One region of the Lentibacillus juripiscarius genome, then DNA from elsewhere that is predicted to be linked to it. Evidence: predicted binding sites of a transcription regulator. Region 1 holds the regulator's gene; the other holds the start of a gene.
What was found. Region 1 encodes NrdR, which represses ribonucleotide reductase genes. Its sites were predicted from a motif close to AACACNATATATNGTGTT; they were not measured.
Positions count from the first base shown of each region.

Region 1 (5,860 bases):
CTGCAAACGGAGCCATATTGTTGAAGAATGACTTTATTTAACAATGTGTTGCCAATTTGATGGGAGTTCTTCGGTTTTTATGTGGTTAGATTTTGTGAGTTCCACTTTTGAACCGTTAATTTTAAAAGTCATTTTGTCCGCTCCAACTGAAATATGCGGACCAACTACAGGAATAACCTTAAGTGTTATTGAGAACCTAAAACCTCGGAAATGATTTCTTTCCGTATTCTTAACATAAACCATGTAAGGGTAAACAACTGGACTTTCATTAAGTATAGATGCGTATGTTTTATTTATCCTTTTTTGTATACGAGGAAGGAGCATAGAAATAACCATATCATGGTACAGTAGTGCCTGTGACGGTTCATCAGTATTTATATCTTTTGCCAAAGAATCAAAGGGTTGTATGGTCATTGAAATTCCAAGTGTTAAACAAATGGCAATAATGGTTTTTTTCATTTCGTCGTTCGTTCCTTTCACATGTTTTAAATTTAGGATTTCCCTCTCAGAAAAGTTTATGTGTGGAAGAATAATACTTCCGGAAACGGGCGCGCATAAGAAGAAGCCTCTGCCTTGCGAATATAGGTGGTGAAAAGTGTGAATGGTAAAGCCTTTGCTTTATTATTGATTGTTCTTGGAATTAACACTTTAAGGTATGGAACTTACCTTTTAGAAGGATCTACGAGTATATATAATTGGATACTTTTTGCTTTGAATTTGCTATCTTTGACCATAATCGTCATTTTAAAAACTAAAACAAAAGCAATTGATTCAAAGGATAATTAAGTCAAGCCAAGTTATCCGTTATCGGGCGCAATTCTATAATAAGTTTTATAAGCAGACTCTCAGTTGATTGGAGTGGAAGGCGGCGACTCCAGCGGGAATAGCATGAGCTGAAGACCCCGCAACGAAGCGTAGCGAAGTGAGGAGGCTGACGCCATGCCCGCGGGAAGCGTCCGCCTGAAACGGAAATTAACGGGTTGTGGACAAGAACAACTGAAAGACAGCACAATTAACCGCTGGTCCATATATCGAAGAGGTTGCTAGACACATCGATGAAAGATTTGATGAAGTAAAAGATATTTTTCAAAGCCCATTTAAACGCATACTAATAAAAACAATAAGGAGCGATTATGCTCCTTTTTCCTTCGTTCTCCAAATAACCTCCTTAATAGATTTCTCCAATTAACGAAAGAATTATAATTACAAAGTACGACCAACTGTTCATTATTGTATAACTTCGGAAATTGTTCAGCAGGGTTTTACTCTTTGGAGTGGCGCAAAAAGCAACAGTCATTTAGAAAACAGTTCTTTTTTGATGAACGCCACCTGGAAACGCATTTCATTAATTTTATTTACTTCAGTGGTGAAAATCGTGTTACAATATAGAAACATAGTCTATGATTAAATTAGCCATTAAAAGATATATACTCATAACAGAGCGGGTGAGGAAAGTGCCGTTACGTCAAACAATCGCCAGGTATTTCAGTGATCATGCGGAAACAAATGATTCACATACGGATCCCTTGCTTCAGACACACTATTACAAAATAACTGCTGATAAAGGAGTAACTATTCTGGAAAGTCTATTTCGGAATGATCCGTTGTATGATATTCATGCTTCCTCCAGCGATCGCGGTGAAATTAGCGCAACGATTACTGAACGTAAAAAGGCATTTATTGTAGCAACTGTGACTATGGTCAAGCCGCTTCAGACAGCCATCGACTTTTCGGTTACAACCGAGTCATTCCTACGATTTGATCTCGGCTTCAGCCATAAAGTGATTCAGCGGTTATACGCCCATACGGATAAAGAACTGCCGCTTGTAAAAAACATAGAGCAACAGCCTGCTCACAGATGATTGGAGTAAAACAACATGCGATGCTCAAATTGCCAGAATAAAAGTACAAAAGTGTTGGATTCACGACCGATTGAGGAAGGGCGTTCCATCCGACGGCGCAGGGAGTGTGAACAGTGCGGTTTCCGGTTCACGACGTTTGAGCGGATTGAAGAAGTTCCGCTGATTGTCGTTAAAAAAGATGGCACCAGACAGGAGTACAGTCGCGAAAAATTGATACGCGGACTCATCAAAGCATGTGAAAAACGACCGGTCCCGCTGGAATCCATTGAAGAGGTTGCACTTGAAGTTGAAAAAGCCTTGCGTAACGAAGGTGTATCGGAAGTGGAAAGCAATCAAATAGGTGAAATGGTGATGGAACAGCTGTCAACAATTGATGAGGTGGCATATGTTCGCTTTGCTTCTGTTTACAGGCAGTTTAAGGATATCTCTGTGTTTTTGGATGAGTTAAAAGATTTGATAAAGACGGATAAAGAACAAAACGATTAAGTTATAAAGAAATATTTGTTTACAATAGGGAAAGGGTTTGTGCACCATGCGTGACATTGGGAAAATTTTACCGATTGACGGCTATCGAGTACTGCTGGAAAAAGATTTGCCGGCGGATTTTGCACATGCACTGACACATTTGTACCAGCCGCTCATCGGCATACAGGCAATTTCCTTGTACATGACACTACTGCATGAAATCGAGCTGCAGCAAGATTCGGCCGTACAGACACACCACACATTAATGAATTACATGGATTTGCCGCTCGATGATCTTTACCGGACCAGACGGAAATTGGAAGGCATCGGTTTATTAAAAACCTTCCAGGAGCAGGCGAATGAATACAACATTTATACGTATGAATTACACCCGCCTTTTGCCCCGTCACAGTTTTTTATGGATGAAATGCTTGCACAGCTCTTGTATCATCATATCGGAAAGGTGAAATTTGCAATGCTGAAGGATCATTTCGCCAAACCACATCGAGGCAATCAAGGTGTAAATATTACGGCTTCTTTTGGAGATGTTTTTCAAACCGTGTTGCCGGATGAAGGGACACTGGAGAAACCCGCGGCAGAATCTCGTAATTTGCATGAAAGAAAACCAGAACAGTCAACGGAACCTGATTTCAGTTGGATGGAACGGGTACTAAAGCAGCGAATGATCCCTGCAGAACAAGTGCTGACACAAGCCAACAGGCAGTTGATTGCACAGATGATGACACTGTATGATATGCCGGAATATGAGGTTGAAAAAGCCGTGCTATGGGCACTGACAGAGGAAAACGCACTAAATCAAAATGAATTTAAAGAAGCGTGTCATGACCTTTTCCAGAATAATCACCAGGCCGCTGTCAGGCTGACGGAAAAACAGCCGGACACAACGGAAGAAACAATAACGCACAACCCAACGACAAAAGAGGAACAGCTGATTGCAGAACTGGAAAGGATATCACCGAAGCAGCTGTTGGAAGACTTATCCAATGGCGGTCAGGCGTCCAGCCAGGATTTGAAGGTAATCCGGGAAGTGATGACAACGCAAGGCCTGCCTTCACCGGTCATGAATGTGCTGATTCACTATGTTTTGCTTCAGTCCAACATGAAGCTGTCCAAAGCCTATATGGAGACGATTGCAAGTCACTGGTCGCGTGCTAACCTGCAGACGGCAAGGGAAGCCATGCGCTTTGCCAAAAACGAAAAGGCACACTATCAACAGCGCAAAAACAAGAAAAAATCCAGCCAAAAAACGGCTTCAAAAGAAGTTGTCCCCGAGTGGTTCACGGAAAGAAAAAAGAAACAGCGTGACACTAATCCTGCTCCCAAACAGCAGCAAGGCATATCAGACGAAGAATGGCACGAAACGGAACAGCTGCTGAAAAAGTTCTCCGGGAAGAAGAATAGTCAATCGTAAGGATGATTTACATGAAGCCGGTACAATCGGAACTGAAAAAATGGATGCAAAAAAACAAAAACTTCAAAGAAAATTATTTGCGTGTTCGGGAAGAAGTACTGAATGATCCGGAAATACAGGCATTCCTGTCACGAAATCCGCAGCTGTCCCAGCAGGAAGTGGACAAGAACCTGATTAAACTTCATGAATATAAGACACAATCCAAGCAGTGTGACAAGTGTGCATCATTCGGACAGTGTATCAACATGCTGCAAGGTTACTCCCCTGTTCTTCAGACTGAAAATGGCGAAATTCATCTGGTTTACGAGAAATGTCATAACAGGATTGATGTGGAAAAACAGCGGGAACAGCAGAGTCTTATTCAAAGTTTATATATGCCGAAAGAAATACTGGATGCAACGATAGCCGACATTGACCATGATAGTGAACGAGGAGAAGGTATTCGGCAGCTACTTCTTTTCCTGAATAATGCTAGCAACGAATTGCCTGCAAAAGGTATTTATTTCCACGGTCCATTCGGTGTCGGCAAGACTTATCTAATCGGTGCACTAGCCAATGCACTGAAAGAGTACAATAAATCATCGATGCTAATTTACATGCCTGAATTTGTCCGGGAAATGAAGAGCTCCATTAAAGATGATTCGATTAATGAAAAAATCAATTACTTTAAAAACACCGATGTGCTCATGCTTGATGATATCGGTGCGGAAACCCAGTCCGCCTGGTTCCGGGACGAAATACTTGGATCCATTCTGCAGTATCGGATGATGGAAAATATGCCAGTGTTCTTCACGTCCAACTACAGTCTGGAACAGTTGGAGCAGCAAATGGCCTCCACTAGCCGGGGCGGCAATGAAACAGTGAAAGCTGGCCGTATCATCGAGCGAATCAAACAGGTTAGTAAAGAAGTTGGTCTGGGTGGTGAAAACCGCCGGGATGGCCAGTAATTCTCATGAGAAACCACGGTCGGTCCGAAGGGTGTTTGTCTGGTTCAAGAAACTGGATAGACACCTTTTTTTGCAACAGGCACTAGCATCGTGCATCTCCCTATCTTACTGAGCCTGGACAAAGATAGTTACTAGTTTTTATGGAGTATACATGTTTCGGTATGGATGTCCATATAATGTAACAGTTTGGTCTTGGGTGAGGGTGATGTATTTGCTTGAAGTGTATTTCGAATCGGATAAAGAGGCAATACGTTTTTGTGAGTATTTATTTCAAATTAACAAAAAGCTTGAGCTGCACTGGAAAAACAATAAAGAATGGGGGAATCATTTACAGCTGGATTATCAGGTGCCCGGCAACGATCTAATGGAGACAATCGCCGAGGCAATGGTCGGTGTATTTGTTTCACATCGGCTAACGGATATGCTGGATGCTATTATTAAAGATTATTATTATTATTCGAATCCTGATGAAGTTGAACGCATTATGGATTTGTCCTATCGTATCGTCACGGGTGATGTGGATGATAGTCAGATTATAAGAAACAATAAGGATCCATGCCGTCTTCTTTACTCGCTTTTCTCCGCCAATATTAAACATTCCGGAGCGGTTCATTTTGATTCCATTGTCAACTTTCAGTCAAAAGTGTTTAAGGATCAGCTTGCTCACTATGTTGGACTGGCCATTGACGAATTCAAACTGGAAGAGGATCACCAAGCGTTTATTGACATGCTGCGCAACCATATCGGACAACGCAAATCCATGTTTCATACGGTTCACGTTCTCCAGGGCGAGCCGTTTTCTTTTTACAGACCGGATGGGAAACGCTTTTCCAGAATTGAACTGCGGAGGCTGATGCAAGAGGAACCGCTTTATATGGTTGGACTTGACGAGGATGAGTGGAATCTTGCACCACTGATTGCCATGTGTCCGGAAACCATCTATATTTACGGAGACAGCCCGTCAGATGCAAAAACACTGACCGTCATCAACGTCTTTCAGGAGCGCGTGACATTCGAACCAAAGAAGCGATTTCCATTTCCATATCAACTGACACATAAATGAAAAAAGGACTTGATTTTATGTGGAACGGGAGCTATAATAAAACAAATATCATTTTAAGCTAGTTAAAAGTAACGATAAGGACATGATTATT
Region 1 is NZ_JBHUNA010000030.1:35,970-41,829, reverse strand. It holds gene ACFSUO_RS12770 (DUF3888 domain-containing protein) at 34-459, opposite strand; gene ACFSUO_RS12765 (hypothetical protein) at 598-786, shown strand; gene ACFSUO_RS12760 (cytosolic protein) at 1,455-1,862, shown strand; gene nrdR (transcriptional regulator NrdR) at 1,878-2,348, shown strand; gene ACFSUO_RS12750 (replication initiation and membrane attachment family protein) at 2,395-3,759, shown strand; gene dnaI (primosomal protein DnaI) at 3,771-4,706, shown strand; gene ytxC (sporulation protein YtxC) at 4,927-5,769, shown strand; T-box leader at 5,832-5,860, shown strand, end outside.

Region 2 (5,860 bases), on a different contig from region 1:
CCATAGGCTTGTGCGTTTGTCATTTCATTGGCATTGTCAATAAAGAAAATGCCCGGCTCAGCCGAATAGGTCGCACAAATATTAATCAAATTCCATAGTTCTTTCGCCTTCACACGACGATAGACACGAACCCCGTAGCCCATCGCTTCCCATTTGCGAACATCTCCAACTTCATGCCATTTTTCGTTATAAGCACGCATCTCTTCCTCGGTATAATTTTCAACGTCTGGAAAACGGAGTTCATAGAAATCATCATTCTCAACGGCTTCCATGAAGTCTTTGGTAATGCAAACGGAAATATTGGCACCGGTCAGGAATTCCGGGTTATGAACCGTATACGTCCCAGCGGTCAGCAATTTCTGCTCTGCTTCACGAATAGCCGCCTGTGTAAAGCCACCTTGACCAGGCATGGACCGATAGTTGACGATCCCCTGATATAAATCGGTTTCTGTTTCCGTCAATGGTGTAAAATTCAGCTTCTCCTGTGCAAGCTTTTTAATCTGCTCGTCTTCGGTGTTTTCAATCAGATACCTAAGTATTCTCGGGTTCTGCATTTTAGAAATAATGAATTCGATAATATCGGGATGCGAATCAACCAGCATGATCATTTGGGCTCCACGTCTCGATCCGCCTTGTTCTACTAAATGGGTCAGTTTCGCAATATCATCCAGCCAGGATACCGAACCGGACGATTTGCCGTTCACCCCCCTGGCGAGTGCATTTCGCGGCCTAAGGGTCGATCCGTTGGTACCGACGCCACCACCCCGTGACATAATTTCCATCACTTGCTTGCGGTGGTCTGAAATTCCTTCACGGGAATCTTTGATATACGGCATGACGTAACAATTGAAATAGGTGACATCTGTGTCCGCACCGGCACCGTACAGAACGCGACCGGCAGGAATAAAATTCATACTGCTTAATTCCTGGTTAAATTTCTCAAACCATTCATCCTGTTTTTCTTTCGTTAATTCTACCTCTGCCAAGCCGTTTGCATTTCGTCTGGCAATTTGTTCGTAGTAAAGTTCCAAAGGTTTGTCGATCACATCAAGAGAGCGCCGCACAACACCTGTGGCCGCTTCCTCCTCATCATCAAGAACGGACAGAAACTCGGAATCTACCTGAATGGCAGCGTCCGAGTTGTCCCAATCAATAGATTTAATAAAGCCATGGCCACGTGCAGGAAACTTCGGGTCTGCCTTAACTGTCAGAACGACGAAATCCCCGGCTTTAAGTGTCCGCTTTGCGGTATCTTTGAATGCATACCGGTCGAGCATAACCAGCCTGGAAACACCTTTGTGCGTCCGTTTCATATCATCTGTAATCGGGTGAACCTGAGGGAAAAGTCTTATATCTTCATTCAATGATTGCACATCGATGTCAAGCTGATTTTCAACAGCAGTCGACATAATGGGGTCACTCCTTTATAAGGTTGTCCGGCATGGTAACTCACCATGCTGTTACTAATAACATATCATACTTCACTTTAAGAAAACAATATATAGTACATAACTTAAATTTGAATACAATATATGGGGTGAAGAGAACAAATACAATATGATTTGTCAATCGTAAGAAAGGATAAGTATATCAAGATAATGAAAGGATAATCAAGCTAATCGCGTAAAAAACAATTTTTTTGGGATTTTTAAATTATCCATTCAGCAGGAAATTCTGCAGGTTCCCACAATATCCGCCATTCCCATTTTTTGAGGATCTGAACATTGACTAATTTCCACAGCAAAAAATACTTTGAAAAATAGAGCGATACAGCATATAATAGACTCGATAGCAATGTGAATGACGGGGGAACAAATTATGGAGTATTTGATTATAGTAATAGTTGCGCTTCTGGCCTTTGGAATGTTCCGGTTCTTCAGACAAAAAAACTTTTTGAAAACCTTGACCGAAGAACAGTTCCGGGAAGGCTACCGTAAGGCGCAGCTCATTGATGTTCGTGAACCAAATGAATTCAAAAAAGGCCATATACTTGGCGCGCGGAATATTCCGCTGACACAGCTAAAACAGAGGCTTGTGGAATTGCGCAAGGATAAACCGGTCTACCTCTATTGTCAGAGCGGCACAAGGTCAGCACGAGCGGCCCAGCTGCTTCATAAAAAAGGATACGACGATTTGAGCCAGCTGAAAGGTGGCTTTAAAAAATGGACGGGGAAAGTCAAATGATGACCAGCGTTCCGGTCAGTGCCACGTAGTACTTCTTTGACTGGACACGAGCCGGCCAACCGGGCCATCATCTTTATAAGCCCTTAAAAAATGGACGGGGATTTATTTCCCCGTCCATTTTTTGCTTTGATTCTTATTTTATTAAAGGCTGTTTTCTAAAAGACTGTTGCTTTTTGCTTCACTCTACAGAATAAAACCTTGCTTAACAATTTATTTCGAGTAACGCAGTACCGGTTTCCGGGCTGCGGTTGTTTCATCCATTCTCTTGACCGGTGTATGATGTGGTGCTTCCTGAACCAGTTCCGGATTGTCTTTAGCTTCCTCGGAAATAGCTAGCATAGCATCGACAAAACTATCCAGCATTTCTTTCGATTCCGTTTCTGTCGGCTCTGCCATCATCGCCTCTTCCACGTTTAGCGGGAAATAGATGGTCGGCGGATGGAAATCATAATCTAAAAGACGTTTGGCAATATCCAGCGTACGGACACCAAGTTTCTTTTGTTTTTTGCCGGACAGAACAAATTCATGCTTGCAATGCTGCGAATATGGTAATACATATTCCTTTTCCAGCCTGCGCATCAAGTAATTCGCATTCAGTACGGCATATTCGCTTACTTTTTTAAGTCCCTCGGCACCCATCGTGCGAATGTAGGTATAAGCACGCAAATTAATCCCAAAGTTTCCATAATATGGTTTTACGCGACCAATGGATAAAGGCCGGTCATCGTCAAACATATACTGGCCATCCTTTTTAACCAGCAGCGGTTTCGGAAGGTATGGCGCAATTTCACTGGATACTCCGACAGGACCTGATCCTGGCCCACCGCCACCATGTGGTCCAGTAAATGTCTTGTGCAAATTCAGGTGGACAACATCAAAGCCCATGTCTCCCGGTCTTGCATAGCCCATGATTGCATTAAGGTTAGCCCCGTCATAATACAGTCTTCCCCCTGCATGATGAACAATCTCAGCCATTTCAAGAATTTCCGTTTCAAACAAGCCAAGCGTGTTCGGATTAGTAAGCATCAGCGCGGCTGTCTCCTCATTTACAACACGTTTTAAATCCTCAAGGTCAACAAGTCCCTGATCGTTTGTTTTGACCGTGACCACATCAAAGCCAGCAACGGAAACAGAAGCTGGATTTGTTCCATGAGCGGAATCCGGTACAACCACTTTTGTCCGGTTATAATCACCATTCGCCTCATGAAAAGCCCTGATCATCATAAGACCGGTCCACTCACCTTGTGCACCTGCGGCCGGCTGCAGGGAAAATTCATGCATTCCAGTTAACTCTGCAAGAGATGTCTGCAAATCATACATCATTTCCATGGCACCCTGAACTGACTTCGGATCCTGATGTGGATGCAATTGACTAAATCCATCGAACCGAGCCACATCTTCATTTATTTTCGGATTGTATTTCATGGTACAGGATCCAAGCGGATAGAATCCAGAATCAACCCCGTAATTCCGCTTGGACAGTGCCGTGTAGTGACGCATAATTTCCAGCTCACTCACTTCAGGCAAGTCAGGTGCTTCTGTCCGGATATAGGCATCATCAAACTCACTATCCAAGTCCAGCTCCGGTACATCAAGATCCGGAAAACTATAACTTGTTCTCCCCTCCTGGCCGCGTTCAAAAATTAATGGAAAATCCTTATTTGCCATGAATATCCCTCACTTCTTTTACAAAAGTATCCATCTCCGCTTTTGTACGAATTTCAGTGACGGCAATCAGCATATGCCCCTTTAGTTCCGGATACGCTTTTTCCAGATCGTAGCCACCAATAATTCCGCTGTCTAACAGCCTTTCGTTAACACTAGTGACATTTTCCGAAAGTTTTACAGCCAGCTCATTGAAAAATGGGCCGTCAAAAGCCGCCGGGATTCCGGCCTCTTGCAATTTCTGCTTCAAATACCGTGCCTTTTGCATATTCAGCACGGCCATTTTCCGAAGGCCATGTTTCCCGATAGAGGTCATAGCGACGGAACTGGCGAGCGCGTTCAATGCCTGATTGGAACAAATGTTGGATGTTGCCTTGTCACGCCGGATATGCTGCTCTCTGGCCTGTAATGTAAGTACAAATCCTCGTTCTCCCTCTTCATCCGTTGTCTGGCCAACCAGGCGCCCAGGAACTTTGCGCTTCAGCTTATCAGTTGTTGCAAAATAGCCACAGTGCGGCCCACCGAATTGTGCCGGGATGCCAAACACTTGTGTATCTCCAACAACGATGTCGGCCCCGAAATCTCCCGGCGGCGTCAGATAACCTAATGCGAGCGGATTGCTGGAGGCAATGAACATAGTCTTTTTTTGCTGGCGGATAATCGAATTTATTTCCTGCATTGGTTCTATCTGACCGAAAAAATTAGGATACTGGACAACAACCCCAGCAGTATTCTCATCCATTTCGTTTTGTAGCTGCCCAAGATCTGTCTGACCGTCTTTGTGATCAATTTCAATGATCTCTAGGTTTTGTCCTTTTGCGTACGTGTGAATGACTGCTCTTGATTCCGGATGAACGGTTTTGGATACGATTATTTTATCGCGCTTCGTCTGACCGGCACTCAGGGTCACCGCTTCTGCCAGTGCAGTTCCGCCATCATACATAGAGGAATTGGCCACTTCCATCCCGGTTAGTTCACAAATCATCGTCTGAAATTCAAAGATGGCCTGCAATTCACCCTGAGAAATTTCCGGCTGATACGGTGTATAAGCTGTATAAAATTCAGAACGCGAAATAACATGGTCAACAACCGATAGGATATGGTGATCGTAGACCCCGGCACCGAGAAAACAGCTGTATTCGCTCAGATTGGCATTTTTAGCTGCCATTCCGGCGAGTTCTTTTTTCAGCGAGGCTTCATTTGCCGGTTTTTTCAGATTCAATTCCCCTTTAAATCGTACTTTTTCCGGGATATCCGAAAAAAGAGCCTCGGTCGAGTCGACTCCAATGACATCAAGCATTTCCTGCTTATCGTTCTCTGTCATCGGCAAATAGCGAAATTCCATAGAAAAACCTCCCCCTTACTCATCACGTTTATAAAATGGTGTTTCCACAACAACAGCTTTTAATTTCCGCTTGCGGACCTGGATGTACAGTTCCGTCCCGGGCTGGGCATATTCACTTTCCACAAGGACCAGGCCAATATTTTTTTGAAGTGATGGTGACTGCGTGCCCGTTGTTACAAAGCCAATCTCCCTGTCATCATCGAGTACCGTATACCCTGTTCGCGGAATGCCTTTATCAAGCATTTCAATGCCGGCAAGTTTTCTGTCCGTTCCGTTTTCTTTTTGTTTTTTCAATACTTCTTTCCCGACAAAATCTGCTTCTTTCTTCACCTTGACCGCAAATTTCATACCTGCCTCAACCGGTGAAATGGTTTCAGAAAGTTCCTGCCCATATAATGGAAGATTCACTTCAAACCGCAATGTGTCTCTTGCTCCAAGACCGACAGGCTCCACTCCATATTCTTCGCCTGTATTTAAAATCAGGTTCCAGAGTTCCCGGCCTTTTGCAGCATCAATGTAGATTTCAAAGCCATCTTCCCCTGTATACCCTGTACGGGACACAATGGCTCCTGCATCGATTGCAGAAAAATAGACCGGATTTTCAAAACGGAAAAATTTAATTTGACTTAAATCGGTCTCCGTCAAGTTCTGGAGGACCGTTTCCGC
Region 2 is NZ_JBHUNA010000001.1:12,153-18,012, forward strand. It holds gene ACFSUO_RS00085 (vitamin B12-dependent ribonucleotide reductase) at 1-1,409, opposite strand, end outside; gene ACFSUO_RS00090 (rhodanese-like domain-containing protein) at 1,819-2,184, shown strand; gene gcvPB (aminomethyl-transferring glycine dehydrogenase subunit GcvPB) at 2,395-3,852, opposite strand; gene gcvPA (aminomethyl-transferring glycine dehydrogenase subunit GcvPA) at 3,842-5,194, opposite strand; gene gcvT (glycine cleavage system aminomethyltransferase GcvT) at 5,210-5,860, opposite strand, start outside.
Region 2: the regulator NrdR is predicted to act here: its motif matches at 1,523-1,540, upstream of ACFSUO_RS00085 (vitamin B12-dependent ribonucleotide reductase).